2 regions of the Streptomyces sp. NPDC056144 genome follow, and region 2 is predicted to be linked to the other one. Evidence: predicted binding sites of a transcription regulator. Region 2 holds the regulator's gene; the other holds the start of a gene.
What was found. The regulator HspR, encoded in region 2, represses chaperone genes until heat shock. The targets are predictions, from matches to a motif close to TTGAGNNNNNNNNNCTCAA.
Positions count from the first base shown of each region.

Region 1: lon (endopeptidase La) is a predicted target of HspR. The motif match lies at 7,727-7,745, and genes of this name have one in related genera.

Region 1 is NZ_JBHJVF010000003.1:275,492-290,861, reverse strand. It holds gene ACFC0Z_RS12175 (nitrate- and nitrite sensing domain-containing protein) at 1-722, opposite strand, end outside; gene ACFC0Z_RS12170 (hypothetical protein) at 1,115-1,909, shown strand; gene ACFC0Z_RS12165 (MarR family winged helix-turn-helix transcriptional regulator) at 1,919-2,401, opposite strand; gene ACFC0Z_RS12160 (lysozyme) at 2,641-3,480, shown strand; gene ACFC0Z_RS12155 (lytic polysaccharide monooxygenase) at 3,687-4,559, shown strand; gene ACFC0Z_RS12150 (DUF4240 domain-containing protein) at 4,570-5,172, opposite strand; gene lon (endopeptidase La) at 5,249-7,657, opposite strand; gene ACFC0Z_RS12140 (GNAT family N-acetyltransferase) at 7,836-8,474, shown strand; gene ACFC0Z_RS12135 (hypothetical protein) at 8,542-9,141, shown strand; gene ACFC0Z_RS12130 (RNA polymerase sigma factor) at 9,174-9,773, shown strand; gene ACFC0Z_RS12125 (zf-HC2 domain-containing protein) at 9,770-10,876, shown strand; gene ACFC0Z_RS12120 (ABC transporter ATP-binding protein) at 10,873-11,700, shown strand; gene ACFC0Z_RS12115 (hypothetical protein) at 11,697-12,986, shown strand; gene ACFC0Z_RS12110 (hypothetical protein) at 12,983-13,591, shown strand; gene ACFC0Z_RS12105 (TetR/AcrR family transcriptional regulator) at 13,630-14,268, opposite strand; gene ACFC0Z_RS12100 (glycoside hydrolase family 3 protein) at 14,417-15,370, shown strand, end outside.
Region 2 is NZ_JBHJVF010000006.1:37,738-53,107, reverse strand. It holds gene ACFC0Z_RS19550 (Yip1 family protein) at 1-811, opposite strand, end outside; gene ACFC0Z_RS19545 (hypothetical protein) at 984-1,529, shown strand; gene ACFC0Z_RS19540 ((Fe-S)-binding protein) at 1,592-3,853, opposite strand; gene ACFC0Z_RS19535 (sugar transferase) at 4,024-4,521, opposite strand; gene dnaK (molecular chaperone DnaK) at 4,753-6,588, shown strand; gene grpE (nucleotide exchange factor GrpE) at 6,588-7,226, shown strand; gene dnaJ (molecular chaperone DnaJ) at 7,255-8,430, shown strand; gene ACFC0Z_RS19515 (heat shock protein transcriptional repressor HspR) at 8,435-8,881, shown strand; gene ACFC0Z_RS19510 (hypothetical protein) at 8,976-9,446, opposite strand; gene ACFC0Z_RS19505 (helix-turn-helix transcriptional regulator) at 9,451-10,455, opposite strand; gene ACFC0Z_RS19500 ((2Fe-2S)-binding protein) at 10,800-11,123, shown strand; gene ACFC0Z_RS19495 (pyridoxamine 5'-phosphate oxidase family protein) at 11,237-11,641, opposite strand; gene clpB (ATP-dependent chaperone ClpB) at 11,766-14,351, shown strand; gene ACFC0Z_RS19485 (YbjN domain-containing protein) at 14,470-15,003, shown strand; gene ACFC0Z_RS19480 (pyridoxal phosphate-dependent aminotransferase) at 15,087-15,370, opposite strand, start outside.

The DNA of each region.
Region 1 (15,370 bases), on a different contig from region 2:
GGCGCGGGCTGCGGGACGGCGAGGGCGGCGAGGAGCAGGCCGCGGGTGGCGGAGGCCTGTTCGACGGCGCGGCCGAGGGCGGCGGGGGCGCGGGTGGCCTCGGTGAGGGCGGCGTCGGCGGCGCGGGCCGGGGTCTTCTCGGCGAGCTCCTCGGAGAGGGCCTGGAGCTTGGCGATGACGTCCGAGTAGGCCTTGTGGGCCTCCAGGGCCGTGCCCTCGCCGGTGAGGGCCGCGCGGCGGACGGAGGGGACGCCGGCGAGTTCGCGGCGGAGCTCGGGGGCGGCGGCGGGCCGGATCTCGTCGATCTGGCGGTCGACGCGGGTGGCGCGGGCGTCGGTGATCTGCCGCTTGTCCTTGGCCTCGCCGGACTGCTGGTCGCGGCCGGCGGCGATGTAGGCGACGACCTCGTCGCGTTCGTCGGCGAGGGAGTGCGCGAGGGTGACGGCCTGCCGGTCGAGCTCGGCGAGGGTGACCAGTCGCTGGGTCTCGGTGAGATCGGTGGAGGCGGCGAGGACGGCGGGGGCGCCGGCGGCGAGGACGGTGACGCCGACGAGGGCGACGCCGAGGACGAGGCGGTTACGGACGCGCTTGGGACGGCCGGGGGCCGGCGCGGCGGCTCCGGCGGGCGAGACGGGTGCCGTGGGGGCCCCGGACGGGGTCGCCGTCGCGTCGGGGGTCTGGCTCCGCGTGCCGTTCTTGCTCCGAGGCCGCTTCTTCTCCACCGGTGTCCGCATCCTTGACTCGTCCGCCCACAAAGCAGAGGTGACGACCGGTCACGTGGAGCGCCCCCACCCCTGGTACGGCTTCCGACCATTCCAGCGGTTCTGGGAAGGGGACGCGCAACGGCCGCTCCGCCACCCGAACGAGTGAACAACACTCATGAGTTGGCGAACAACTCCGGCCCGGCTCCCCGAGCCGGGCGCCACGGGCCTTCGCGGGCCCCGGTTGGATCTTCCGCGCGGGCTTTGGCAGGATGCCCGCCCGCAGCTCGACGGAGGCCCCGCTTCCGCCCTCCACGGCGCCCCGGCGGGGTTGGTACAGGCCATTTCCGGCCGTTTGGAGGTGCCGTGAAGGAACCCGGCGTCTCGCGGCGGGGCGGGGCACACTGGTGGTCATGCGCAGCGATGTCGCCACCCTCCCCGGCAGTCCCGAACGCCCCAACGAGGACTGGGCGGCCGCAGCTCTGCCCGGTGCGGGCGACGGCGGGACGCTCGTCCTCCTCGACGGCGTCACACCTCCCGCGGGTGATGACGGTTGTGTGCACACGGTGCCGTGGTTCACCGCGCGGCTGGGCGGGGCTTTGACCGAACTGTCCGCTTCTCGGCCGGACATGCCGCTCGCCGGGGTCCTGGCGCGGGCAATCCGGCGCACCGCGGACGCCCACCGGGACACCTGTGACCTTTCTCACGTGCGTACGCCCCAGGCGACGGTGGTCCTCGCCCGCTGGAACGCGGCCGTGGTGGAGCACCTGGTCCTCTCCGACTCGGCACTCCTCCTGGAGGCGCCGGACGGGACGGTACGGGCGGTGCTCGACGACCGGCTCGACCGGGTGCCGGCCGAGGTGCTGCGCTCGGTGGAGGCGACGGACCGGCTGCGGAACGCCGAGGGCGGCTTCTTCACGGCGGCGGCCGACCCGGAGGTCGCGGCACGGGCGGTGACGGGGACGACTCCGCGTTCGGAGGTGCGGGCCCTGGCGGCGCTCACGGACGGGGCGACCCGCTGGGTCGACACGTTCGGCGCGGGCGACTGGACGGCCTGCCTCGGCGTCCTGCGCGAGGAGGGCGCGGGGGGCCTGCTGCGCAGGGTGCGGGCGCTGGAGGAGGCCGACGCCGCCAGGGGCGTACGGAGAAGGGGCAAGCCGCACGACGACGCGACGGCGGTCTACGCGTCCCTGCCCCGCCTGCCCTGAGGCGGTCCGTCAGCCCTCGGAGCGCACGTTGAAGTGGTGGAGCAGCCGGGCGAGTTCGGCGACCTCCGACCGGTCCCAGTCGACGAGCTTGCGGACGTACCGCTCGCGGCGCGCGTCCCGCACGTGCCGGAACCGGTCGCGGCCCTCGTCGGTGAGCCGGACCAGCGAGGCGCGCCCGTCGGCGGGGTCGGGGTCGCGGACGACGAGCCCGAGCATCTCCAGGGCCCGCAGCTGGCGGCTCATGGTGGCCTTGCCGACGCCGAAGTACCCGGCGAGCTCGGTGGCCCGCTGCGGCCCGGCGTCGTCGAGCCGCACGAAGAGCCCGTAGGCGGCGGGCTCCAGTTCGGGGTGCACCTCCCGCGCCATCTCGCCCGACTGCGCCCGCGCCCGCCGCAGGAACACGGCGAGCTCCCGTTCGAGCGCGAGGAACTCGGGGTCGACGCCCGACGACGTGGCGCCTCGGCCTTCACTTCCCGTACCGCTTCCGTGCACGTCAGCACCTCCCAGGCGTCGTTGGGGCGGCTTCCCGCCGCTGAAAGTTTCCCCCTGCCGCGGACGATCGCCGCAGCTCCTCCAGTATTTCGCAGGAGTAGACCAACGGCGGTATCCCGACCCCCTTTCGCGGGGCGGGTCCACGCGCGTAGCGTCCTTTCTGACATGTCCACACCCAGGACTGTCGGTACCGCTCCCCGTCGGTACCACTCCCCCACCGAGCCTTTCGGAGGCACGCGATGCGTGTGCACAGATCCGGAACGACCCTCGCCGGTGCCGCCCTCGCGGCGCTGGCACTCCTCCTCCCGCTCGCCGGTTCCGCCGGCGCCGCCCAGGACCCGGGGGCGCGGGCCGTCCCCGCCCGCGGTTCCGCCTCCATGGGCATGGGCGTGATCGCACACGACGGCAAGGGCGGAAAGCCCGCAGCCGAAGCCCCGGGCCTCGCCGCCGCCGTGCAGACCGAGGGCGTGGACGTGTCCAGCCACAACGGGAACGTGGCCTGGTCCACCCTCTGGAACAGCGGGGTCAAGTGGGCCTACGTGAAGGCGACGGAGGGCACGTACTACAAGAACACCTCCTTCGCGCAGCAGTACAACGGCTCCTACAACGTCGGCATGATCCGGGGCACCTACCACTTCGCCACCCCGGACACGACCAGCGGCGCGGCCCAGGCGGACTACTTCGTCAACAACGGCGGCGGCTGGTCGAAGGACGGCAAGACGCTGCCCGGCGTCCTCGACATCGAGTGGAACCCGTACGGCGCCACCTGCTACGGCAAGACGGCCGCCGGAATGGTCGCGTGGATCCAGGACTTCGTGAACCGGTACAAGTACCGGACGGGCCGCGACGCGGTCATCTACACGGCGACGAGCTGGTGGAAGCAGTGCACGGGCAACTCCGCCGCCTTCTCGTCCACGAACCCGCTGTGGATCGCGCGGTACGCCTCCGAGGTCGGCGAACTCCCGGCCGGCTGGCTCTACTACACGATCTGGCAGTACACCTCCTCCGGCCCGACGGTCGGCGACCACAACCACTTCAACGGCGACTACTCGCGCGTACAGGCGCTGGCCAACGGCTGACCTGCGGTTCGTTCACGGCGCCACGGCGGCTCCCTGGGTGCGGCGGCACCCGGGGGGCCGCTTTTTCGCGCCCACCCCCTTGCCGATTGGTATGGACCAATGCGAGGCTCTACGCCGGTCGGCCGGAATTCAACTTCCGTGCCGCCGACGCGCGTTGCTCGCCCCCGTACTCCCGTCCTCCCCCACGCACGAGAGAGAGCCCCCGCATGCAGTCCTCCCGCCGCACCGCCACCGGCGTCGCCGCCCTGTCCGCCGCCGCCGCCCTGGTCAGCCTCACCCCGACCACCGCGAGCGCCCACGGCGCCGTCTTCAACCCCGTCAGCCGCGTGGCCGCCTGCTACGCCGAAGGGCCCGAGACCCCCAAGTCGCAGGTGTGCAAGGACCTCGTCGCCGATTCCGGCACCCAGCCGCTCTACGACTGGAACGAGGTCAACATCGCCAACGCCGCCGGGAACCACCAGGCGCTCATCCCCGACGGCAAGCTCTGCTCGGCCAACCGCGCCAAGTACCGCGCGCTCGACTGGGCCCGCACCGACTGGCCCTCGACCGCCGTCGCCGCCGGAGCCTTCAACTTCAAGGTCCGCGTCACCGCGCCCCACTCCGGCACGATGACGATCTACATCACCAAGCCCGGCTTCGACCCCACGCAGCCCCTCAAGTGGTCGGACCTGGACTCCACCCCCGTCGCCGTCTACCCCACCACCCGCACCTCGCAGGACGGCTACTACAACTTCACCGGCAACCTCCCGGCCCGCACCGGCCGCCACATCGTCTACAAGGTGTGGCAGCGCAGCGACAGCCCCGAGGCCTTCTACAGCTGCTCGGACGTCACCTTCGGCGGCACCACCGCGGTCGCGGCGAAGGCTCCGACCGAGGCGAAGATCGCGGCCGGCGCCGAGCTCTCCACCGTCAGCCACGCGGGCCACGGCGGCGACGAGCAGGCCCCGGCGCTCTCCGCCGACACCGCCGGCACCCCCGCCTCCCCGCTCCCCCTGGCCCTCGCGGGCGCGGGCGGCCTCGCCGCCTTCGCGGCCGGCACCCTGCTCCTGGGCCGCCGCCGGAACTCCTCCGCCTCCTAGGCCTGTCCCCTCAGGCGGCGGAGGTACCGATCGGGAAGAGGGCGGAGAGCCGGGGTATCGCCAACCCCTCCGGCCGAGCCTCCCAGGGCACCTCGTCCTCTTCCCGCTCCTCCCACTCCTCCGGTCCCTCCCGTTCCTCCGCGAGTTCCTCGACGGCGTCGAGGAACTCGTCCCCTTCGTCGTCCTCCTGACCGGTCAGCTCGTCGAAGGCGTCCTGGGCTACGTAGTCGAGTTCCTCCCACTCGGGCCACTCGTGGTCACACCAGTCGTCGACCGGCCGTCCGACGAGGGCCAGCACCGCGGGCACGTCGGCCAGCGCGTCGGCGTCGGCGAGGACCGCCTCGTACACCTCCCGTCCCTGGCCCACCAGCCACAGCGTGAAGTAGTGGAAGCCGTCGTCACTGCAGGAGCCGCGCTCAACGCGGTTCGCCGCCGCCCACAGCGGGCGTATGCGGGCGGTCTCGCAGGCCTCCTCCAGGCGCACCTGGAAGGCCACGCTCTCGGCCGCCGGCCGGCGCAGCAGCTCCGTCCGCAGCCGCTCCAGCCGCTCCGCCCGGCTGCCGGGACGGCGGAGCGACCCGTCGATGAGAGCCCAGAAGGCGTCGTCGTTCATGCGTACGAGCATGGCAGCCGCCACTGACAACGGCGGGGTGCTCCCGAAGGAGCACCCCGCCGTTGCCGTACGGGAGTTACGCGGCCGCGACCACCGGCACCGCCGCCGGGGCGAGCGCGATCTCCAGGACCTGGCGGACGTCCGTCACCGGGTGGACCTCCAGCTTCTCCAGGATCTCGGCCGGGACGTCGTCCAGGTCGGCCTCGTTCCGCTTGGGGATCACGACCGTCGTGATGCCCGCCCGGTGCGCGGCGAGCAGCTTCTGCTTCACGCCGCCGATCGGCAGGACCCGGCCGGTGAGGGAGACCTCGCCGGTCATGGCCACGTCCGTGCGGACCAGCCGGCCGCTGAGGAGCGACGCGAGGGCGGTCGTCATCGTGACGCCCGCGCTCGGGCCGTCCTTCGGGACCGCGCCCGCCGGGAAGTGGATGTGCACGCCGCGGTCCTTGAGGCCGGTGACGGGCAGTTCCAGCTCCGCGCCGTGCGAGCGGAGGAAGGAGAGCGCGATCTGCGCGGACTCCTTCATCACGTCGCCCAGCTGGCCGGTGAGCGTGAGCCCGGCGGCGCCGGTCTCGGGGTCGGCGAGGGACGCCTCGACGAAGAGGACGTCACCGCCCGCCCCGGTCACGGCGAGACCGGTGGCGACACCCGGCACGGCCGTGCGCCGCTCGGCCGGGTCCTGCGCGGACTCGGGCACGTGGTGCGGCCGGCCGATGAGGTCCCGCAGGTCGTCCGGGGTGACCGTGAACGGCAGCTCGCGGTCGCCCAGTTCGTGCTGCGCGGTGACCTTGCGGAGCAGCCGGGCGATGGCGCGCTCCAGGGTGCGGACGCCCGCCTCCCGGGTGTACTCCCCGGCGAGCTTACGCAGCGACGCGTCCTCCAGGACGACCTCTCCCGGCTCCAGGCCGGCCCGCTCCAGCTGGCGCGGGAGCAGGTGGTCGCGGGCGATGACGACCTTCTCGTCCTCGGTGTAGCCGTCGAGGCGCACGAGCTCCATGCGGTCGAGGAGGGCCTCGGGGATCGCCTCCAGCACGTTGGCCGTCGCGAGGAACACGACGTCGCTCAGGTCGAGTTCGACCTCCAGGTAGTGGTCGCGGAAGGTGTGGTTCTGCGCCGGGTCGAGGACTTCGAGGAGGGCGGCCGCCGGGTCGCCCCGGAAGTCGGAGCCCACCTTGTCGATCTCGTCGAGCAGGACCACCGGGTTCATGGACCCGGCCTCCTTGATCGCCCGCACGATCCGGCCGGGCAGCGCGCCCACGTACGTACGCCGGTGTCCGCGGATCTCGGCCTCGTCCCGTACGCCGCCGAGGGCGACGCGCACGAACTTCCGGCCCATGGCGTGGGCGACGGACTCGCCGAGCGAGGTCTTGCCGACGCCGGGCGGGCCGACGAGGGCGAGGACGGCGCCGCCGCGACGGCCGCCGATGACGCCGAGGCCGCGGTCGGCGCGGCGCTTGCGGACGGCGAGGTATTCGGTGATGCGCTCCTTCACGTCCGCGAGGCCCGCGTGCTCGGCGTCGAGGATCGCCTGGGCGCCGGGGATGTCGTACTGGTCCTCGGTCCGCTCGTTCCAGGGCAGTTCGAGGACGGTGTCGAGCCAGGTGCGGATCCAGGAGCCCTCGGGGGACTGGTCGCTGGAGCGCTCCAGCTTCTCGACCTCCTTGAGGGCCGCCTCGCGGACCTTCTCGGGCAGGTCGGCGGCCTCCACGCGGGCGCGGTAGTCGTCCGACTCGTCCCCTTCGGCCTCGCCGTTCAGGTCGCGGAGCTCCTTGCGCACGGCGTCGAGCTGGCGCCGGAGCAGGAACTCGCGCTGCTGCTTGTCGACGCCTTCCTGGACGTCCTTGGCGATGGTCTCGGCGACGTCCTGCTCGGCGAGGTGCTCGCGGAGCTGGGCGGTGGCCAGCTTGAGGCGGGTGACGGGGTCGGCGGCCTCCAGGAGGGCGACCTTCTGCTCGACGGTGAGGAAGGGCGAGTAGCCGGCGTTGTCGGCGAGGGCGCTGACCCCGTCGATCTGCTGCACGCGGTCGACGACCTGCCAGGCGCCGCGCTTCTTGAGCCAGCTGGTGGCGAGCGCCTTGTACTCCTTGACCAGCTCGGTCACGGAGCCGGGCAGCGGATCGGGCAGGGACTCCTCGACGGTCGCGCCCTCGACCCACAGGGCGGCGCCGGGCCCGGTCGTACCGGCCCCGATGCGGACGCGCCCGAGGCCGCGGATGAGCGCGCCGGGGTCGCCGTCGGAGAGCCGTCCGACCTGCTCGACGGTGCCGAGGACGCCGATCCCGGCGTAGGTCCCGTCGACCCGCGGCACGAGCAGCACCCGCGGCTTCCCGGCCCCGCTCCGCGCGGCGGCCTGCGCGGCCTCGACGGCGGCGCGGACCTCGGTGTCGGACAGGTCGAGCGGCACCACCATGCCGGGCAGCACGACCTCGTCGTCGAGCGGCAGCACGGGCAGCGTGAGCGGCACGGACGTGGACTCAGAAGCCATGATCTCCCCTTCGGTGGTCTCCGGCAGACCTTCGGTGGTCGTCGGCATCAATCGTCAGCATCAATCAAGTTGAGCTGTACCGACTCAATGCATGTGAGTCCGCGAATGTTCCCCCGGCGCCGTTCGCTCTGAGCGATCAGCCTCCCCACAGAGGACTCCAGGCCGATGTAATACCCCCATGGACATCGCAGCTATTACTTCTGCCTGGGTGGCCGGCTGGACCGTCTCGCGGGGGACGCCCGAGGCCGTCGTCGAGCCCTGGGGGTTCAGCGTCCGGGTCGGCCTGCCCCGGCACGTCCTCCGGCACGTGCTGCCCGCGCCCGACGCCGCGACCGTCGGCGCGCTGTGCGCGCGGCTGACGGAGCCGTACAGCTGGCTCAAGGTGGTGGCCGAGCCGGAGGAGGTGGCGGGGTGGATCGGCGACGGGTGGACGATCCCCGACGACCCGGGCTTCATGATGGTCAAACCGCTGGACCCGGCCGCGCGCCCGGCGCCGCCCGAGGGGTACGCGCGGACCGTCGAGGTCCGGAACGGTGTCGTCCACGTCCGCGTCCTCGCCACCGACGGCACGCTCGCCGCGCGCGGCCAGATCGCCGTGACCGGCACCACCGCCGTCGCCGACCAGATCGAGACCGACCCCGCGCACCGACGGCGCGGCCTCGGCGCCAACGTCATGCTCACCCTGGAAGCCGCCGCCGCACAGGCCGGCGCCACGACCGGAGTCCTCGCGGCGACCACGGACGGCCGCGCGCTCTACGCGTCGCTGGGGTGGCGGTACCGGGGGCCGCTGACGGGGATCGTCCGGTCGGGAGACTGACCGGACGGGCCCGGCCGATCGCGCCGTCGGGCTGCGCCGTGGGGCCGCCGGCGGGCATGCTCGACCCATGGGACACGGAGACGGGGACAGGGACGGACGCGGATCCCGAAACGGCGTACGGGAGAGGGGGCGGGGCATCGGCGCCCTGCTCCTCGCGGGCGTCCTGGCCTGCGGCGTCGCCGCCTGCGACCCGGCCGCCCCGCCGGGCACGGGCGCGAGCACGGGCACGGGCACGCGCGCGAGTGGCCCGGTGTCCGCCGATGTCGTGCCGACGGAGGCGACGACCTCCGCCACGCCGGCCACCCCCTCCACCGAACCCCAGCCCTCCGCCGTCCTCGTCGACGTGGCCGTCACCGGCGGCTTCGCCGGGGTGCGCAACCGGCTCGTCGTCCACGAGGACGGCGCCTGGACCTCGCACTCCGCCGCCAAGCCGCCCCGCACCGGCCGCCAGACCCCCACCGAGGCCGCCGCGCTGCGGGCCGCGCTGGAGGACCCGGCGCTCGCCGAGGTCCCGGAGCGCCCCGCCGGCACCCCGGTCGCCGACGGATTCACGTACACCCTCACCTACCGCGACCGCGTCCTCGTCACCGACGACCGCGAGCGCCCGCCCGCCCTCCAGCGCGTCTTCGACGCCCTCCCGGAGGGCGGCCCGCCGACCGCCCCGTGAACCGAGGTCGGCCGCACGGGCGATAGAGGGGCGTGAGACTGTTACGCCCCTCAGGGGGGCCCGTGAGGCGAGACGAGAGCGACGACGCGACGCTGCTGCGCGCGGTCGCGCGCGGTGACGCCGAGGCGCTCGCCGCCCTCTACGACCGGCACGCCGGCTGGCTGTACGCGCGGCTCGCCCGTCGCTGCCCGGACGAGGAGACGGTACGGGAGGTCCTCCAGGACGCCTTCGTCACCGTCTGGCGCTCGGCCGACGGCTACCGGGGTTCCGGCGAGGCCGGGGGCTGGCTCTGGGTGATCGCCGCCCGCCGGCTCGTCGACGCCCAGCGCGCCCACGCGCGTTCCGAACGCGCCTCCGCCGCACCCCTCGAACCCGCCGCGCCCGCGCCCTCCGCCGAGGAGCGCGTGCTCGCCGGTCTGGAGTACGGGGAGGTGGGCGCCGCCCTCGACCGGATCTCGCCCGAACTCGCCGAGGTCCTGCGGGCGACCGTCGTCGACGGCCTGACGACCCGCGAGGCCGCCCGCCTTCTCGGCATCCCCGAAGGCACCGTCAAGACCCGGGCCCTGCGCGCCCGCCGCGAACTCCGCGCGGCGCTCGGCCCCGGCCCGTACCTCCTGGGAGGCACCGCATGACGTCCCCCTGGCACGTCACCGACGCCCAGGCCCGCCGGTACGCGGAGGGCATCGACTCCGAGACGGACGCCTGGTCCCTGGAGAAACACGTCGAGCGCTGCACGCCGTGCGCGACCCGCGTCTCGGCGGCGGTCCGCGCGGGGGGCTCGGGACCGTCCCTGGCCTCGGTACGCGCCCACGTCCTGGGCGCCGTCGCCGCCGCGCCACCACCGGTCGGGGCGGCGGGTCGAAAGGCCGCCGCCGCAGGGGCGACGGGAGCCGCCGCACGGGAGACAGAAGCCGTCACCCCCGCCACGACCGGGGCGGACGCCCCGCACCCCGCCACGACCGGCCGCACTGCCGCCTTCGCGAGCGGCGCCGACGGCACGCCCGCCCTCCCCCTCGACACCGGTGCCGGTGCCGGTGCCGACGCCAGTGCCACCGCCACCGCCTCCCCGCGCGGTGGCAGCCCCGCCGCGTGGGGAGACCCCCGCCGCCCCGCCCTCTCCCCCTCCCGGCTCTGGTGGGCCGTCGGGCCCGCGCTGCGCGGGGCCTGGGTCCTGGCCGTCGTGCTCGTCGTCGCGGGGGCGTTCGGGCTCGGGTACGGGGCCGGGGTCCCGGGCGCCAGGGGGCTGCTGCTCGCGCTGTCGCCCGCGCTGCCGCTGCTCGGCGTCGGGCTCTCGTACGGGCGGCACGCCGATCCGCTGTACGAGATCGCCGCCGCCACCCCGTCCGGCGGTCTGCGCCTGCTGCTCACCCGTACCGCCGCCGTACTCGCCGTCTGTGTCCCCCTGCTGACCCTGGGCGGGGCGCTGCTCCCGGCCGCCGCCGGGACTCCGGGGGCCGCCGCCTGGCTGCTCCCGGGGCTCGCGCTGACGCTGGCCGCCCTCGCCCTCGGGTCGTTCATCGGCTGCCGGACGTCCTCCGCCGTGCTCGGCGGCGGGTGGCTGCTCGCCGTGGCGGACCCCTTCCTCGGCAGTGGGGGCGGGGCCCCCGAGGACGTCGACCTCTTCCGCTACTTCTCCGGCCCCGCCACCCAGTCCGCCTGGGCCGCCGCCGCACTCGCCTGCGCGGCCCTGCTCGTCCTCCGGCGCCGCTCCTTCGACCACCTGGAGACCCGATGACCTCCCTCTCGCCTCCCGCCCGCGCCACCGCCACCTCCACCGCCACCTCCACCGTCAAGGTCGCGGGGCTGACCGTCCGGCACCGCCGTACCGTCGCCCTCGACGCGCTCGACCTCTCCCTCTCCCCCGGCGTCCACGGCCTCCTCGGACCCAACGGCGCCGGAAAGACCTCCCTCATCCGGGTCCTCGCGACCGTCGCCGCGCCCCGCTCCGGCCGTGTCGAGCTGCTCGGCGGCGACGCCACGAACCACCGGGACCGTACGGCCATCCGGCGCCGACTCGGCTACCTGCCGCAGGAGTTCGGCTACTACCCGGCGTTCACGGTCCGCGAGTTCGTCGCGTACGTCGCCTGGCTCAAGGAGATGCCGGCCGACCGCGCCCCGGCCGCCGTGGAGCGGGCCGTCGAACGCGTCGGGCTCTCCGACCGGATCGACGCCCGCATGAAGACCCTGTCCGGCGGCATGGTCCGCCGGGCCGGGATCGCCCAGGCCATCGTCAACGAACCGGAGTTGCTCCTGCTCGACGAACCGACGGCCGGTCTCGACCCGGAACAGCGGGTCGAGTTCCGCGCCCTGCTCCGCGAGCTGGGCACGGAGGCCACGGTCGTCGTCTCCACCCACCTCGTCGAGGACGTCGCCGCCGCCTGCACGGACGTGACCCTGATCGAGGCCGGCCGCCTCGCCTTCCGGGGCACGACCGCCGAACTCTCCTCCCTGGGAGCCGATTCCGACGACGCGGCCGAGACCACGACCAGTGCCGTCGAGCGCGGGTACACCACCGCCCTGCGCGCCCACCGCCGGCACCGCGCGGAGGCCCTCCGATGACCCTGATCCCCTCCTCGATTCCCTCCTCCGCCCTCCGCACCGAGCTCAGGCGCGGCATCGGGCCCTGGACCGCCGTCGCCGTGGCGCTCACCGTGCTCATCGGGATGTTCCGCATGCTGTCGTACTGGCACGGCCGGTGGGCCGACGCCACCAACGAGCTGCACCTCGTCGTCGGCGCCGTCGCCGGACCCCTCGCCCTCGCGGCGGGCTGCTGGCACGGCGGCCGGGACCGGCGGCGCGGGACGACGGAGCTGTGGGAGTCCGTGCCCCGCTCCTCGCTGCGCCGGCTGCTCGTCGCCGCCGCCCCGTCGGCTCTCTGGCCCGTCGCCGGGGTGCTGCTCGCCGACACCGTCTGCCTCGTGAGCATCTGGCCGAACATCTCCGGCGGCCGCGTGTACGTCGAGCTCCTCGCCGCCGACGCGGTCGCCGTCGGCGCCCTCGGCCTCCTCGGTCACGTCGCGGGGCGGGCGATCCGGTGGCGGCTCACGGCCCCGCTCCTGGGTGTCGTCGGGTACGTGGTGATCGCCTTCGGCGCGTTCACGCAGAGCGGCCTGCGCTGGCTGGGTCCGGCCGGTGAGCACCGTTTCTCCTGGGACAGCGCGGTGTGGTGGTTCGCGCCCGTGTCCATGGCGTGGACGGCGGGGCTCGCGTGCGCCGCGCTCCTCGCGTACGGGCTCCGCCCCGCCCGCCTGCGGCCGCTCGCGCTGGTGCCGCTCGCGGTGGCGGTCGGCGCGGCGACGCTGATCCTGCGGCTGCCGCCGGACGAGGGGCCCTGGCGCCCCGACCCGGCCCTGATCAGGCCGGTCTGCGATTCCGGTACGCCGCAGGTGTGCGTGTCGGCGCTCGACGCGGCCCGCCTGTCGGCGGTGTCGGCGGCGCTCGCCCCGCTGAACGCCCGCCTCCAGGGGGTGCCGGGCGCCCCGGCCCGCTGGGTGGCCGGTCCGGGGGGAGCGTCCCGCCCGGGGGATCGCTCGCTGCCCGAGTTCAGCCCGCTGCCCGGCCCGCTCACCCAGCCAGCCGCGTTCCGGTACGAGGCGGCTTTGCGCCTGGTCCTGCGGAGCTGCCCGCCGGGCGGAATCGCGAGCGCCGCCGACGAGCGGGCGAACGCCATCCACGAAGCCGTCGTCATGTGGCTGGCCCCCGCGCCGCCCTACATCAGGATCCCCGCCGACACCCGGCCGCATCTCGACCGCCTCACGGCCAAGTCGCCGGACGCCCGGCGCGCCTACCTCGCCCGCTATCTGACGGCCGACCCCTGCTCTCCCGAGGAGGTGCCGGTCCCATGACGGGCCCCCTGCTCTACCTGCGCTCCCGCGGCCTGCCCGGCACGCTGGCGGCCCTGCTCTGCACGGCGGCGGCCGCCGCCTGGGGGACGACGTGGGCAGGGGCGCGGCCGGAGTTCGCGGAGGCCGTCCGGCTGACGGCCGTCTTCGGTCCGCTGCTCGTGTCCGGCGCGATCGGGACCGGCCTGTACGCGCCGGGCGCCGAGCTCGACCGTACGGCGGTACGGGCCTGGTGGCCGTACCGCGCCGCCCATCTCCTCGGGCCGACCGCCCTCGCCGCCGCCCTGTTCGCGCTCGTGGTGCCGCCGGGCACGGAGGGGTTCGGCGCCCCCGCCGCCGTACGGAACACGCTGGGTCTCGTCGGCCTGGCGGCGGCCTCCGCCGTCTTCCTCGGTGCCCGGCTGAGCTGGCTCCCGCCCGTCCTCGTCATCGGCGCGGCCCATGTGGCCGCCCCCACGGGGTCCATCGACGGCGGCACCGCCCGGTGGGTGTGGGCGTGGGTGGCGCGCCCCGGGACGGAGGGCGGGGCGTGGGCGGCGGCGATCGTCTGCCTGGCGGCCGGCGCGGGGCTGTACGCGTGGCGGGGCGCACGGCGCGACGGCGCCTAGTCGGCTCGGGCCCGCCAGGCGGCTCGGGCGCGCGTGCGTCAGTCGCGCGCCGCGATCCCCGCGTACTGCCGTTCCAGGTACGACCGCACCCGGGCCGGCATGTCCATCGACTCCGGGTCCAGGGCCCACTGGATCTGGAGTCCGTCCATGATCGCCAGGTGCTCCTGCCCGACGGCGCGGCAGTCGGTGTCGGGGCGCAGTTCCCCGCTCCGTACGCCGTCCTCCAGGAGCTCGACCATGTGCCGGAGCACGCGCGCGTAGCGCTCCTTGAAGTACTCGTGGGCGGGGTGGCCGAGGTTGCCGGACTCGCCCACGAGGACGTTGAACATCCGGACGATGCCGGGGCGCCGGGTGTTCTCCTCGATCAGGGCGACGAGGGTCTCCAGGTAGGCCGCGTACGACTCCGGCTTCTCGCTGAACAGGCGCTCCATGTCGTGCTGTTCGCTCTGCGCGAGGACCGAGAGGAGGAGGTCCTCCTTGCTGCGGAAGTGGTGGAGCAGTCCGCCCTGGGTGATCCCGCAGTCGTTGGCGATGCGGGCGAGCGAGGAGGCGTGGAAGCCCCAGCGCCCGAAGTGGTCGACGGCGGTGTCCAGGATCTTCAGGCGGCGCGCGTCCCCGACCGCGTAGCTGCCCCGGCCTGCGGATTTGCGGGGTGCGGGGTCCTTCTTCTCCGGCATGACCTCACCCTAGCGGGGCCCGTCCGGACCCTCCCCGGCCGGTGACCCAGGTCACATTCCAGAAACCTAGTACCTACTCGGTTTTCACGCTTAGCCTGTGGCCGTCCGACCGACCTCGCCACCGCGCCCCACCCACAGGAGCCCTGACATGTACCCGTACCAGGACCCCAGCCGTTCCGTGGACGAGCGCGTCGAGGACCTCCTCGGCCGGATGACGCCGGAGGAGAAGGCCGGTCAGCTCTTCCACTCGATGCTGATGATGAACGCGGACGGCACCCCGGTGACCGAGCCGGAGGGCGGCGGCTCGCGCCGCGAGCTCACCACCCCGCAGCTCATCGAGGGCCGCCGGCTCACCCACTTCAACCTCCTCGGCAGCTACGGCGCCCGCGAGATGGCCCTCTGGCACAACGCGATCCAGGAGATGGCGGCGTCCACCCGCCTCGGCATCCCCGTGTCGCTCTCCACCGACCCGCGCCACTCGTTCACCGAGAACATCGGCGCCTCCTTCAACGCCGGCGCCTTCTCCGCCTGGCCCGAGGCCCTCGGTCTCGCCGCCATCGGCGACCCGGAGCTCGTCTTCCGCTTCGCCGACACGGTCCGCCGCGAGTACCTCTCCGTCGGCTTCCGCACCGCGCTCCACCCGCAGATCGACCTCGCGACCGAGCCCCGCTGGTCCCGCCAGTCCGGCACCTTCGGCTCCGACGCGAAGCTGACGGGCGAGCTCGTGGAGGCGTACGTCCGCGGCCTCCAGGGCGAGACCCTCGGCACCGAGTCGGTCTCCGCGATGGTCAAGCACTTCCCCGGCGGCGGCCCGCAGAAGGACGGCGAGGACCCGCACTTCGCGCACGGCAAGGAGCAGGTCTACCCGGGCGGCCTGCGGGAGCACCACCTGGAGCCCTTCCGGCACGCGGTCGCGGCCGGCTGCCGCCAGATGATGCCGTACTACGGGCAGCCGATCGGCACCGACTGGGAAGAGGTCGGCTTCGGCTTCAACAAGGGCGTCATCACCGGGCTGCTCCGTGAGGAGCTCGGCTTCACCGGCATCGTCTGCACCGACTGGGGCCTGCTGACGGACTCGGAGATCTTCGGCGAGCCGCACGTG
Region 2 (15,370 bases):
TCGCGGAGGCGCCGAGCGCCTTCGGCCACGGCAGGTCGTGGGAGCGGCTCACCATGAGGGTGAGGAGGGCGCCGAGCGCGAGCCAGGTCAGCCAGCCGATGACCTGGACGACGATGTTCTCGCCGCCGAGGAAGAGGGCGAAGACGAGCCGGGGCGCGTCCGTGATCGACATGATCAGCATCGACAGGCCCACGGTCGGCTGCCAGGAGCCGTCGCCGCCGAGCTGCCGGGCGAGGGTGTGCGTGACGGCGCCGAGGATGAGTCCGCCGACGACGAAGCCGACGGCGGTCATGAGGACGTAGGGGATCGCCGTCGACAGGGTCGCGTTGATCGCCTCCTCGCGCGCCTTGTCGAAGCCGAAGATCGCGAGGAGCCCGTACAGGAAGGTGACGATCAGCGCCGGTCCCCAGACGGCGTGGTCGCGCATCCGGAGGAAGGTGTCCGCGGGGCGCGTGACGATGCCGGTGAGCAGCGCCTTCCAGGGGAGGCGGGGCCCGATGGGGACCGGGGGCTGCTGGTACTGGCTGCCGTACGGGTCGTCCACGCTGAACATCTGGGTGTGACCCGGGTCGTTCGCGGACGGCCCCTGATGGGGCTGGTGGTGGTGCTGCTGGTGCTGCTGCTGTCCGTAGGCGTCGCCGAAGTACTCCGGCTCGCCGTACGTCTGGCCCTGCGGTGGCTGCTGCCACTGCTGCTGCGGGTACGGCGGCGGGGCCGCCTGGTATCCGTAGGGCGCCTGCTGCTGCGGGTTCTGCTGCTGATGCTGCGGGGGGCGGTTGTCCCGGCCGCGTCCGTTCCTGAATCCAGCCACGTCCCTGAACGTACCCGTTCGGGCTGTGGGGGCGCTCCCTCGCCGGGGTCTTGCCGCTGACCTGTGACATCCCCTAAGGGATGTCGGGTGGCTGTGACAAAACCGACGTATCACCTCAATGTCGGCCTCCTAGCGTCGAAGGAGTCAGAGACCCGAGCAAGGAGCTCTTCCGATGCGTGTGATCCGTCGTTCCACCCGTGCCGCCGCCGTCGCCACCGGGGCCGTGGCCGCCCTCCTCCTCCCCGCCGCCGGAGCCTTCGCCTCCGACGCCCCCGCGCCGGCCGCGAGCGACCAGGCGGTCTTCTGGCGGAACGTGGACCTCGCCGACGGCTCCCTCGCCAAGGTGTACGAGGACGGGCCCGGGCGCTTCTCCGCCGAGATCTACGGGGGCGGGTCGCTGATCGACACGCTCGTCAGCCGGGACGGGAAGCCCGCGTACGGGGAGAACAACGGCCTCCACGTCGTGCTCCGCCCCGACGGCACGGTCCGCTCCTGGCTGGACAAGGCCCCGGCGCCGAAGCCCGCGCCCAAGCCCGCGCCCAAGACCAACCCCGCCAAGCCCGCCAAGCCCGCCCCCAAGGTCGTGAAGCTGCCCGACGGCCACACCGCCACCTTCTTCGCCGGCAAGGACGGCCGGCCGTACGTGAAGATCACCGTCCCCGGCGGCAAGAGCTGGACGTACAACTTCGGCGGCACCCTGGTGAACCAGGCGCGATGAGGAAAGGGGCCGCCCCGCGCGAGATGCGCGGGGCGGCCCCCTTTTCCGTACGGCTGCCGTGACTAGACGGCCGGCTCCGGCTCGGGCTCCTCCGAAGGCGTCTCCTCCGGGTCGACCGGGGTCTTCACCGACTCCAGGAGCAGCTGCGCCACGTCGACGACGGTGACGGACTCCTTCGCCTTGCCCTCGTTCTTCTTGCCGTTGACCGAGTCGGTCAGCATGACGAGGCAGAACGGGCAGGCGGTCGAGACGATGTCCGGGTTGAGGGACAGGGCCTCGTCGACGCGCTCGTTGTTGATGCGCTTGCCGATCCGCTCCTCCATCCACATCCGGGCACCACCGGCGCCGCAGCAGAAGCCGCGCTCCTTGTGGCGGTGCATCTCCTGCTGGCGCAGGCCCGGGACGGCGGACATGATCTCGCGCGGCGGCGTGTAGACCTTGTTGTGACGGCCCAGGTAGCAGGGGTCGTGGTAGGTGATGAGGCCGTCGACCGGGGTGACCGGGACCAGCTTGCCCTCGTCGATGAGGTGCTGGAGCAGCTGGGTGTGGTGGATGACCTCGTACTCGCCGCCGAGCTGCGGGTACTCGTTGGCGATGGTGTTGAAGCAGTGCGGGCAGGTGGAGACGATCCGCTTGGCCGACTTCGGCTTCTTGGTCGACTCGTCCTCGTCGTCCTCGCCGAACGCCATGTTCAGCATCGCGACGTTCTCCGCGGCGAGCTGCTGGAACAGCGGCTCGTTGCCCAGGCGGCGGGGGGAGTCACCGGTGCACTTCTCGTCGCCGCCCATGATCGCGAACTTGACGCCCGCCATGTGCAGCAGCTCCGCGAAGGCCTTGGTGGTCTTCTTGGCGCGGTCCTCCAGGGCGCCGGCGCAGCCGACCCAGTAGAGGTAGTCGAACTCGGAGAGGTCTTCGACGTCCTTGCCGACGATCGGGACCTCGAAGTCGACCTCCTTGGTCCACTCGACGCGCTGCTTCTTCGCCAGGCCCCAGGGGTTGCCCTTCTTCTCCAGGTTCTTGAGCATCGTGCCCGCCTCGGACGGGAACGCGGACTCGATCATCACCTGGTAGCGGCGCATGTCGACGATGTGGTCGATGTGTTCGATGTCGACCGGGCACTGCTCGACGCAGGCGCCGCAGGTGGTGCAGGACCACAGGACGTCGGGGTCGATGACGCCGTTCTCCTCGGCGGTGCCGATGAGGGGGCGCTCGGCCTCGGCGATCGCGGAGGCGGGGACGTCCTTGAGCTGCTCCTCGGAGGCCTTCTCGTTGCCCTCCATGTCCTTGCCGCCGCCCGCGAGGAGGTACGGCGCCTTCGCGTGCGCGTGGTCGCGCAGCGACATGATGAGGAGCTTCGGGGAGAGCGGCTTTCCGGTGTTCCAGGCGGGGCACTGCGACTGGCAGCGGCCGCACTCGGTGCAGGTGGAGAAGTCGAGGATGCCCTTCCAGGAGAACTGCTCGACCTGGGAGACGCCGAAGACGGCGTCCTCGGCCGGGTCCTCCCAGTCGATCTCCTTGCCGGCCGTGGTCATCGGCTGGAGCGCGCCGAGGGCCGTCTCGCCCGTGGCGTTGCGCTTGAACCAGATGTTGGGGAAGGCGAGGAAGCGGTGCCAGGCGACACCCATGTTGGTGTTCAGCGAGACGACGATCATCCAGATGAACGACGTGCTGATCTTCACCATGGCGGTGAAGTAGATGAGGTTCTGGAGGGTGGCGACCGACAGGCCCTTGAAGGCGAGGACGAGCGGGTACGAGGCGAAGTACGCGGCCTCGTAGTGGTCGACGTGGTGGATCGCGCCTTCCAGGCCGCGCAGCACGTAGATCGCGAGGCCGATGGTGAGGATCACGTACTCGACGAAGTACGCCTGGCCGGCCTTGGAGCCGGCGAAGCGGGACTTGCGGCCGGCCTTGGAGGGCAGGCTGAGCAGCCGGATCACGATGAGGACCGCGATGCCGAGGATCGTCATGACGCCGATGAACTCGATGTAGAGCTCGAAGGGCAGGAATCCGCCGATGACCGGCAGGGTCCAGTCGGCCTCGAAGAGCTGGCCGAAGGCCTGCGCGAGGGTCGGCGGGAGGGTCAGGAAGCCGACGGCGACGAACCAGTGGGCGAAGCCGACGATGCCCCAGCGGTTCATCCTCGTGTGTCCGAGGAACTCCCGGACGAGGGTGACGCTGCGCTGGTACGGGTTGTCGGTGCGGGTCCCGGCGGGGACGGGCTGGCCGAGCTTGAAGTACTTGACGAACTGGCCGACGGCGCGAGCGAGCAGGGCAACGCCGACCACGGTCAGCGTCAGCGACACAATGATCGCGGCGAGTTGCATGACGGGCTCCTCGGGCGGGCCCGCCCAGTGCCTGGCAGTGCCGGACAGTGCCTGAGTCGAGCCTACTAAGCGGTAACTTATCTAGTCCGTGCTGAGATTACCGGGTCACGGCTCCGCGCTGTAGCGGAGCTCACGGTGATCTGTGTCGCTCAGGCAAACCTTGCCCGGGCTCAGGCAAACCTCGCCGCGCGACGCCTGCGGACTGCAGGAAGCGTACGCGCCAGGATGGTGAGGTCCATCCCGAGCCAGTGGTGGTCCACGTAGTGGAGGTCGAGGAGCTCGCGCTCCTCCCACGGCAGCTCCGAGCGCCCGCTGATCTGCCAGGGCCCGGTGAGCCCGGGGCGTACGGAGAGCCGGCGGCGCCCCTCGCCCACGCACTCGCGGTGGGCCGGGGCCAGCGGGCAGGGCCCGACGAGGGACATCCGGCCGGTGACGACGTGCAGCAGCAGCGGCAGCGCGGCCAGCGGGCTCTTCGTGCGGAAGGTCAGCATCGTGAAGGGCCGGCCGTTCAGCCCCGCGACCTTCCGGCGGCGCAGGACCGGGCCGTCACCGCCGAGCGAGACGGACAGGGCGGTGCCGACGACCAGTGGCGCGAGCACGAGGAGGAGCAGGGTCCCGCCCGCCACGTCGAACGCGCGCTTCCCGGACATCGCGCGCTTCCCCGTCATGCGGTCACACCCTCCGGCGGTAATCCTGGAAATCCAGGGATCCAGGGATTTGTCCGGACTCTCTCACGCGTGTCACGGCATGCCCGGGAACGACGCGGGTGATGCACTCGTTGAGTGAGTGGGCCGACGAAGAGTTGAGTCGACCCGACTCAGGTCTGTTGACGCGAGGAGCGTCCTCGTGCATCCTTGAGTCAGATCCACTCAAGTCAGTAGTCAGCTGGAGGAACCGAAATGGCACGTGCGGTCGGCATCGACCTGGGCACGACTAACTCCGTCGTCAGCGTTCTCGAAGGCGGCGAGCCCACCGTCATCACCAACGCCGAGGGTGCCAGGACCACGCCGTCCGTCGTCGCCTTCGCGAAGAACGGCGAGGTGCTCGTCGGCGAGGTGGCCAAGCGTCAGGCCGTCACCAACGTCGACAGGACCATCCGGTCGGTCAAGCGCCACATGGGCACCGACTGGAAGATCGAGATCGACGGCAAGAACTTCAACCCGCAGCAGATGAGCGCCTTCATCCTGCAGAAGCTGAAGCGCGACGCCGAGGCGTACCTGGGCGAGAAGGTCGTCGACGCGGTCATCACCGTCCCGGCGTACTTCAACGACTCCGAGCGTCAGGCGACGAAGGAGGCCGGTGAGATCGCGGGCCTCAACGTCCTGCGCATCGTCAACGAGCCGACCGCGGCCGCCCTGGCCTACGGCCTCGACAAGGACGACCAGACGATCCTCGTCTTCGACCTCGGTGGCGGCACCTTCGACGTGTCCCTCCTGGAGATCGGCGACGGCGTCGTCGAGGTGAAGGCCACCAACGGTGACAACCACCTCGGTGGTGACGACTGGGACCAGCGTGTCGTCGACTACCTGGTGAAGCAGTTCGCCAACGGTCACGGCGTGGACCTGTCCAAGGACAAGATGGCTCTCCAGCGTCTCCGCGAGGCCGCGGAGAAGGCGAAGATCGAGCTCTCGTCCTCGACCGAGACCACGATCAACCTGCCCTACATCACGGCCTCCGCCGAGGGCCCGCTGCACCTGGACGAGAAGCTCACGCGCGCCCAGTTCCAGCAGCTGACCTCGGACCTGCTCGAGCGCTGCAAGGTGCCGTTCCACAACGTCATCAAGGACGCGGGCATCGAGCTGCGCGAGATCGACCACGTCGTCCTCGTCGGTGGTTCGACCCGTATGCCGGCCGTCGCCGAGCTCGTCAAGGAGCTGACCGGTGGCCAGGACGCCAACAAGGGCGTCAACCCGGACGAGGTCGTCGCCATCGGCGCCGCGCTCCAGGCCGGTGTCCTCAAGGGTGAGGTCAAGGACGTCCTGCTCCTCGACGTGACCCCGCTGTCCCTCGGCATCGAGACCAAGGGCGGCATCATGACCAAGCTCATCGAGCGCAACACCACGATCCCGACCAAGCGGTCCGAGATCTTCACGACGGCCGAGGACAACCAGCCGTCCGTGCAGATCCAGGTCTACCAGGGCGAGCGCGAGATCGCGGCGTACAACAAGAAGCTCGGCATGTTCGAGCTGACCGGTCTGCCGCCGGCCCCGCGTGGCGTCCCGCAGATCGAGGTCGCCTTCGACATCGACGCCAACGGCATCATGCACGTGACCGCGAAGGACCTGGGCACGGGCAAGGAGCAGAAGATGACCGTCACCGGCGGCTCCTCGCTGCCGAAGGACGAGGTCGACCGCATGCGCCAGGAGGCCGAGCAGTACGCGGACGAGGACCACCGTCGCCGCGAGGCCGCCGAGTCCCGCAACCAGGGCGAGCAGCTCGTCTACCAGACGGAGAAGTTCCTCAAGGACAACGAGGACAAGGTCCCCGGTGAGGTCAAGACCGAGGTCGAGACCGCCGTCGCCGAGCTGAAGGAGAAGCTCAAGGGCGAGGACGCCGCGGAGATCCGCACCGCCACCGAGAAGGTCGCGGCCGTCTCGCAGAAGCTCGGCCAGGCGATGTACGCCGACGCGCAGGCCGCCCAGGCCGCGGGCGGCGACGCCGGCCAGGCGCAGGACGACGACGTCGTCGACGCCGAGATCATCGACGACGAGAAGCCGAAGGGCGGCGCTGTCTGATGACGGAGGAGACCCCGGGCTTCGACGAGAAGCCCGACGTCCCCACCGACGGCACGCCCGAGGAGACCGAGGCCGCCGCCTCCGCCGACAAGGCGGGGAAGGCGGCCCCGGCCGGGGACGCTACTGACGTAGCCGTACTGGCGCAGCTGGACCAGGCCCGCAAGGCGCTCGACGAGCGCACCGGTGACCTCCAGCGGCTCCAGGCCGAGTACCAGAACTACCGCCGCCGCGTGGAGCGGGACCGGGTCACGGTCAAGGAGATCGCCGTCGCGAGCCTCCTCTCCGACCTGCTGCCCGTGCTCGACGACGTCGGCCGGGCCCGGGACCACGGCGAGCTCGTGGGCGGGTTCAAGTCGGTGGCCGAATCGCTGGAGACCGTCGTCGCCAAGATGGGTCTGCAGCAGTTCGGCAAGGAGGGCGAGCCCTTCGACCCGACGATCCACGAGGCTCTGATGCACTCGTACGCGCCGGACGTCACCGAGACGACCTGCGTCGCGATCCTGCAGCCGGGCTACCGGATCGGCGAGCGGACCATCAGGCCCGCCCGCGTGGCCGTCGCCGAGCCCCAGCCGGGCGCGGCGAAGGCGGAGGACGCGGAGGACGGCACGTCCGACGCGTCCGAGAAGGACAGCGAGTAAACGAGCACACCGGTAGGGAGGGACGTCGATGAGTACGAAGGACTTCGTCGAGAAGGACTACTACAAGGTTCTCGGCGTCCCCAAGGACGCCACCGAGGCCGAGATCAAGAAGGCGTACCGGAAGCTCGCCCGCGAGAACCATCCGGACGCCAACAAGGGTGACGCCAAGGCCGAGGAGCGCTTCAAGGAGATCTCCGAGGCCAACGACATCCTCGGCGACGCCAAGAAGCGCAAGGAGTACGACGACGCCCGCGCGCTCTTCGGGAACGGCGGCTTCCGGGCCGGCCCCGGCGGCGGCTCGTTCAACTTCGACCTGGGCGACCTCTTCGGAGGCGCCCAGGGCGGCCCCGGCGCCGGCGGCTTCGGCGGCGGTGGCGGGATCGGGGACGTCTTCGGCGGCCTGTTCAACCGCGGCGGCGGCCCGGGTGCGCGCACCCAGCCGCGGCGCGGGCAGGACATCGAGTCCGAGGTGACGCTCAGCTTCACCGAGGCCATCGAGGGCGCGACCGTACCGCTGCGGATGTCCAGCCAGCAGCCGTGCACGGCCTGCTCCGGCACCGGCGACAAGAACGGCACGCCCCGGGTGTGCCCGACCTGTGTCGGCACCGGGCAGGTCTCGCGCGGCAGCGGCGGCGGCTTCTCGCTGACCGACCCGTGCGCGGACTGCAAGGGCCGCGGCCTCATCGCCGAGAACCCCTGCGAGGTCTGCAAGGGCAGCGGGCGGGCCAAGTCCTCCCGCACCATGCAGGTCCGCATCCCGGCGGGCGTCAGCGACGGCCAGAAGATCCGGCTGCGCGGCAAGGGAGCGCCGGGCGAGCGCGGCGGGCAGAACGGCGACCTGTACGTCGTCGTGCACGTCGACGAGCACCCGGTCTTCGGCCGCAAGGACGACAACCTGACCGTCACGGTGCCGGTCTCCTTCGTGGAGGCGGCGCTCGGCGGCGAGGTGAAGGTGCCGACGCTCGGCGGCCCCGCGGTCACGCTCAAGCTGCCCGCGGGCACGCCGAACGGCCGGACCATGCGGGCGCGCGGCAAGGGAGCGGTCCGCAAGGACGGCACCCGCGGCGACCTGCTTGTGACGGTCGAGGTCGCGGTGCCGAAGGAGCTGGACGACAAGGCACGTGAGGCCCTGGAGACCTACCGCGAGGCGACCGCCTCCGAGGACCCACGGGCGGAGCTGTTCCAGGCAGCGAAGGGAGCCTGACCCGATGGACGGACACCGACGCAATCCTTTTGAACTGACCGACGAGTCGCCGGTGTACGTCATCTCGGTGGCGGCGCAGCTCTCCGGTCTCCACCCGCAGACCCTGCGGCAGTACGACCGGCTCGGCCTGGTCTCGCCGGACCGCACGGCCGGCCGGGGCCGGCGCTACTCGGCCCGTGACATCGAGCTGCTCCGTCAGGTGCAGCAGCTGTCGCAGGACGAGGGCATCAACCTCGCCGGGATCAAGCGGATCATCGAACTGGAGAACCAGGTCGCGGCGCTGCAGAGCCGGATCGCGGAGCTGTCGGCCGCGGTCGACGGCGCGGCGGCGGCGATGCGGCAGCGCGAGGCGCAGGTCCATGCCTCGTACCGCCGTGACCTGGTGCCGTACCAGGACGTGCAGCAGACGAGCGCGCTGGTCGTCTGGCGTCCGGCCAAGCGCGGCGAGTAGCACCTTCCGTCCTTCTGTCCCGAGGGCCCTGTCCACACCTGTGGGCGGGGCCCTCGGCGCGTACCCGCCGGACCGGCATGATCGGCAGGACGCCCTACGGGACGAGCTCGCCCACGATGTCCCCGACGGTCTCCCACCACGGCGAGGCGCCCGTGCCGAACGCGGCGGCGAGGGCGGTGCCGAGGGCGCGGTCGAGCGGGGTGGGCTCGGTGTCCCACTCGTCGACGACCCGCCCGTCGCCCGAGCTGACGAGCCGGCCGATCCGCCGCCCGTCGCGCGTGAGCCGGCTGTCCTCGTACCCGCAGGGCACGAGCCGGTAGCGGACGCCGTCGGAGGTCCGGACGTCGACCCGGTACGAGCGCCGCAGCAGCCGTCCGCGGGCCGGCCGGACGCGGGCGGGCTCGCCGTCGACGCTGAGGGCGAGCAGGGCGCCCTTGCGGGTGCCGATGGGGGTGTGGGCGTTCGGAGGCGTCCCCGGGGTCCGTACGAGCTCCACGGTGGGCAGCCCGTACCCGGAGACCCGGAGGGTGCCGGCGGCCCCGTCCAGAGCGACCTGCGTGTACATCCGGTCAGCCCCCCGGCTGCTCGTCGCCCTGGTCCTCACGGTCGAGGATCCCGGACCGCGCGATCAGATACCCGAGCTGCGCCCGGCTCCCGCTCCCGAGCGCGGCGGCGAGCTTGGCGATGTGCGCCCGGCAGGTCCGCACGTTCATCCCGAGCCGGCGGGCGATGGCCTCGTCGACATGGCCCTCGACGAGGAGTTTGGCGATGGAGCGCTGGACCCCGCCGACTCCCTCGACGGAGGGGCTGTAGGGCACCTCTTCCTCCCAGGGCGCGCCGTGCAGCCAGAACTGGTCGAAGACGCCGACGAGATACTGGATCAGGCCTTCGTGGCGCAGTTCGAGAGCGACCTGCCGGTCGGTCCTGGCCGGCACGAACGCGACCTTGCGGTCGACGATGATCAGCCGGTCGATGATCTCTTCGAGGGTGCGGAGTTCGAGGCCGTACGGGGCGACGCGCTCGACGTAGGCCAGCGTGGCGGGATGGTGGCGGGCGGTGTGCTGGTAGAGGGTGCGCATCCGGACGCCGCGGTTGAGCAGGGGTTCCATGCGCCGCAGCGCCGCTTCCAGCGTCTCGGGGCGCCTGCCGCTGCCGGGCTGGATGGTGAGGAGTTCCACCGTGCATTCGTTGATGACGTGGTCGAGTCTCGCGTTGATGACGCCGAGGCCTTCGAGGACGGTGATCGCCTGAGTGGCGGAGGGGTCCTGGGCGTGGATGGCGAGGAAGGGCTCGAAGACGTCGGCCAGGGCGATGGCGTGCTGGCGCCGGGCCTGTATCTCCCGCTCGATCGGGTGGATGAGCTGGTTGAGCGCTATCGAAGGCGGAACCGCGCGGAGCAGGTTGCTGTCGTCCGGGTCAGGATGAAGGAGGGAGAGCTCCGTGAGGCACGGGGCCGCCTCGGCCTCGGAACGGGCGATTCGACCCGTGCGGAGGGCGTTCGCGTAGAGCTCTTTACCCACGTCACAAAGCTCACCGTGACTGTGGTTATGTCCCGATCTGTCATCTTCGAGCATGGTTTACACCCCCCTCAGGGTCATGAATTACAGGAACATGATGCCCGGGTTGGCTGGTGAAAAGGGTGTTCCGTGAGCCATCGTCTTAGCGCGGGGCGGAGTAGTGATCAAATGAGGTGGAGATCGGCCATGACCAGGATGGTTCGTGCACTTAGCGCCATAGCCGTTGCGGCGGCTGCTCTTGGTGCGCTCGCAGCCAATGGCGAGCCCTCGTGGGAGAGCACCCCGGCGCATGCGGTGGTCGCTGGCCCGAACGAGCCCTCGTGGGAGAGCACCCCCGCGCACGTTCTGCTCGCCGGCCCGGGAGAGCCTTCCTGGGAGACCGCACCCAAGGGCGCGGCCGCGTGAGTGCCCCACCCGACGACCGCCGCTTCCGCCGGGAGATGGCCACGGCCTACCGGTCCGGCTGGCACTTCGTCGATCTCGCCACCGCCATCCCCCGACGCGGCGACTCGCTCAAGGTCACCGTCCTCGGAGAGCCGATCGTCATCGCGCGGGAAGAGGACGACGACGTCCGGGCGTACCGCTGCCTCCGCCGTCCCCGCGGCGCCCCGCAGCCGATCCGCTGTGCCATCCGGTACGGCATGATCTTCGTCAATCTCGACCGCAGGGACCACCAGCTGGTCGAGCCCAGAACCATCACCGTCACCACCCCCCGCAGTGCCTGAGCGATTCCCCCGTCGTCATAGATCGCTCCGGCACTTCCCCCACACAGCGGCGCCATCGCGGACCTGAAACGCGATGGCGCCGCTGTGCGTCTCCGTTCAGGAGTGCGTACGGGTCAGGCGCGGCCCATCGCGCGCGTGAGGGCGATCTCGATGACGACCCGGTCCGGGTTGGGGGCCGGGACCCGGTTGTACCGGGTCGCGTAGCGGTCGACCGCGTCGGCGACGACCTCCGGCTCCGTACGGATGCGGGCCACGCCCTCCAGCGTCGCCCAGCGCCCCTTGTCCACCTGGCACACCGCCACGCGCGCCCCGTCCGCGCCCGCCGCGAGCACGTTGGCGACCTTGCGGCTGTGCTTGTTCGTGATCACCCGCGCGTACCCGCCCTCGGGGTCGTACGTGACGCCGACCGCCACCACGTGCGGGGTGCCGTCCGGGCGCGGGGTCGTCAGGGTGCACATGTGGTACTCGCGCCAGAAGCTGAGGTACGAGTCGGAAGGGTTCCTCGGGTCAGTGGCCATGCCCTGAAAGATACCGTGCCCCGGCATCACCTTGAGCGGAATAGGCTCAACTTTGTGTACGTTGGAAGAGTCATAGGGGGCAACCCGCCCGTACCGTCGTACCGCACAGGAGGAGCACCGCACCGTGGACGTCGAACTGACCAACCGGAGCCGGGACGCGATCAACGCGGCATCGAGCCGCGCCGTGTCCGAGGGGAACGCGGACCTCACCCCCGCGCATCTGCTTCTGGCCCTGCTCACGGGTCAGGACAACGAGAACATCACCGACCTGCTCGCCGCCGTCGAGGCCGACCAGGCGGTCGTGCGCTCCGGCGCGGAGCGGCTGATCGCCGCCCAGCCGAGCGTCACGGGGTCCACGGTCTCGCCCCCGCAGCCCAACCGCGAGTTCCTCGCCGTCATCGCCGACGCCGACAAGCGCGCCAAGGAGCTCGGCGACGAGTTCCTCTCCACCGAGCACCTCCTCGTCGGCCTCGCCGCCAAGGGCGGACAGGCCGGTGAGATCCTCGACCGGCAGGGCGCGAGCGCTTCGAAGCTGCTCGACGCGTTCGAGAAGAGCAGGGGAGGACGCCGGGTGACCACACCCGACCCGGAGGGGCAGTACAAGGCGCTGGAGAAGTTCGGCACGGACTTCACGGCCGCCGCGCGCGAGGGCAAGCTCGACCCGGTCATCGGCCGGGACCACGAGATCCGCCGCGTCGTGCAGGTGCTCTCCCGCCGCACCAAGAACAACCCGGTCCTCATCGGCGAGCCCGGTGTCGGCAAGACCGCCGTCGTCGAGGGCCTCGCCCAGCGGATCGTGAAGGGCGACGTGCCCGAGTCGCTCAAGAACAAGCGCCTGGTCTCGCTCGACCTCGGCGCCATGGTCGCGGGAGCCAAGTACCGCGGCGAGTTCGAGGAGCGGCTGAAGACCGTCCTCGCCGAGATCAAGGCCAGCGACGGCCAGATCATCACCTTCATCGACGAGCTCCACACGGTCGTCGGCGCGGGCGCCGGCGGCGACTCCGCCATGGACGCCGGCAACATGCTGAAGCCGATGCTGGCCCGCGGCGAGCTCCGCATGGTCGGCGCGACGACCCTCGACGAGTACCGCGAGCGCATCGAGAAGGACCCCGCCCTGGAGCGCCGCTTCCAGCAGGTCCTGGTCGCCGAGCCGACGGTCGAGGACACCATCGCGATCCTCCGCGGCCTGAAGGGCCGGTACGAGGCCCACCACAAGGTGCAGATCAACGACTCCGCCCTGGTGGCCGCCGCGACCCTCTCCGACCGGTACATCACCTCCCGCTTCCTCCCCGACAAGGCCATCGACCTCGTCGACGAGGCCGCCTCCCGGCTCCGCATGGAGATCGACTCCTCGCCCGTCGAGATCGACGAGCTCCAGCGCTCCGTCGACCGGCTCCGCATGGAGGAGCTGGCCCTCAAGAACGAGACGGACGCGGCGAGCAAGCAGCGGCTGGAGAAGCTGCGCCGCGACCTCGCCGACCGCGAGGAGGAGCTGCGCGGCCTCACCGCCCGCTGGGAGAAGGAGAAGCAGTCCCTCAACCGGGTCGGCGAGCTGAAGGAACGTCTCGACGAGACCCGCGGCCGGGCCGAGCGCGCCCAGCGCGACGGCGACTTCGACACCGCCTCCCAGCTGCTCTACGGGGAGATCCCCGGCCTGGAGCGGGAGCTGGCCGAGGCCACCGAGGCCGAGCGCGAGGCCGCCAAGGACACCATGGTCAAGGAGGAGGTCGGACCGGACGACATCGCGGACGTCGTCGGCGCCTGGACCGGCATCCCCGCCGGCCGCCTCCTGGAGGGCGAGACGCAGAAGCTGCTCCGCATGGAGGAGGAGCTCGGCAGGCGCCTGATCGGCCAGTCCGAGGCCGTCAGGGCCGTCTCCGACGCCGTGCGCCGCACGCGCGCCGGGATCGCCGACCCCGACCGCCCCACCGGTTCCTTCCTCTTCCTCGGTCCCACCGGCGTCGGCAAGACCGAGCTGGCGAAGGCGCTCGCGGACTTCCTCTTCGACGACGAGCGGGCCATGATCCGCATCGACATGTCGGAGTACTCCGAGAAGCACTCCGTCGCCCGGCTCGTCGGCGCTCCTCCCGGCTACGTCGGGTACGAGGAGGGCGGCCAGCTCACGGAGGCGGTCCGCCGCCGCCCGTACAGCGTGGTGCTCCTGGACGAGGTGGAGAAGGCCCACCCCGAGGTCTTCGACATCCTGCTCCAGGTCCTCGACGACGGCCGGCTGACCGACGGACAGGGACGGACGGTGGACTTCCGCAACACCATCCTCATCCTGACCTCCAACCTCGGCAGCCAGTTCCTCGTCGACCCGGTGACCTCGGACGAGGTGAAGAAGCAGCAGGTCCTGGACGTGGTCAGGGCCAGTTTCAAGCCGGAGTTCCTGAACCGCCTCGACGACCTGGTGGTCTTCTCGGCGCTCGACCGGGCCGAGCTCGGCCGGATCGCCCGCCTCCAGATCGACCGGCTCGCCAAGCGGCTCGCCGACCGGCGGCTCACCCTGGACGTCACCCCGGAGGCCCTGGAGTGGCTCGCCGAGGAGGGCAACGACCCCGCGTACGGAGCCAGGCCCCTGCGCCGTCTCATCCAGACGGCGATCGGCGACCGGCTCGCGAAGGAGATCCTCGCGGGCGAGGTCACGGACGGCGACACGGTCCGCGTGGACCGGTTCGAGGACGGCCTGATCGTCGGCCCGGCCCGCTGAACGCACAGGTGAAGGGGGATGTTCTTGTCAGCCCGCAGCGGATCGCGGCTGCCGGGACTCCCCCGAACCCCCCGACATGGGGGAGGATGGCGAGCATCCGTACGAAGGGAAAAACACGGTGAGCATCGACCCGTCCTCGATTCCGAATTTCGGGGGCCAGCCCCAGCCTCAGGCCGCAGGACCGGCGGGCCCCGTCGTCCCCGACCAGGACCTCGTCAAGCAGCTCCTCGACCAGATGGAGCTCAAGTACGTCATCGACGACGAGGGTGACCTCGCGGCTCCGTGGGAGGAGTTCCGCACGTACTTCATGTTCCGCGGCGAGGACGAGCAGCAGGTCTTCTCCGTGCGGACGTTCTACGACCGCCCGCACTCGGCCGACGACCGCGCCAAGGTCCTCGACGCGATCGACGACTGGAACCGCCGCACCCTGTGGCCGAAGGTCTACACCCACCTCCACGAGGAGGAGGACGGCTCCGCCACCCTCCGCCTCATCGGTGAGGCCCAGATGCTGATCGGCACCGGCGTCGCCCTGGAGCACTTCGTGTCCTCCACGGTCAGCTGGGTCCGCGCCTCCATCGAGTTCGACAAGTGGGTCGTGGAGCAGTTCGGTCTGGAGTCCGCCGAGGAGAAGACCGAGGGCGACGAGGCCTGAGCCTCCTCCTCCGCACGTCACGAGAGCCCGGTCCCCGTACGTCACGGGGGCCGGGCTCTCGTGCGCGGTGCGGCCGTCCGGGCTCAGCCCGCCAGGGCCTTGAGGCGGGTCACCGCCTCCTCCAGGACCTCCGTCTTCTTGCAGAAGGCGAAGCGGACGAAGGGCGCGCCCTCCTCGCGGTGGTCGTAGAAGACGGCGTTCGGGATGGCGACGACACCGGCCCGCTCCGGGAGCGCGCGGCAGAAGGCGAAGCCGTCGGTGGCGCCGAGCGGGCGGATGTCGGTGGTGACGAAGTACGTGCCCGCCGGTCGGTAGACCGCGAAGCCGGCCTGCGCGAGGCCCTCGCTCAGCAGGTCCCGCTTGGCCG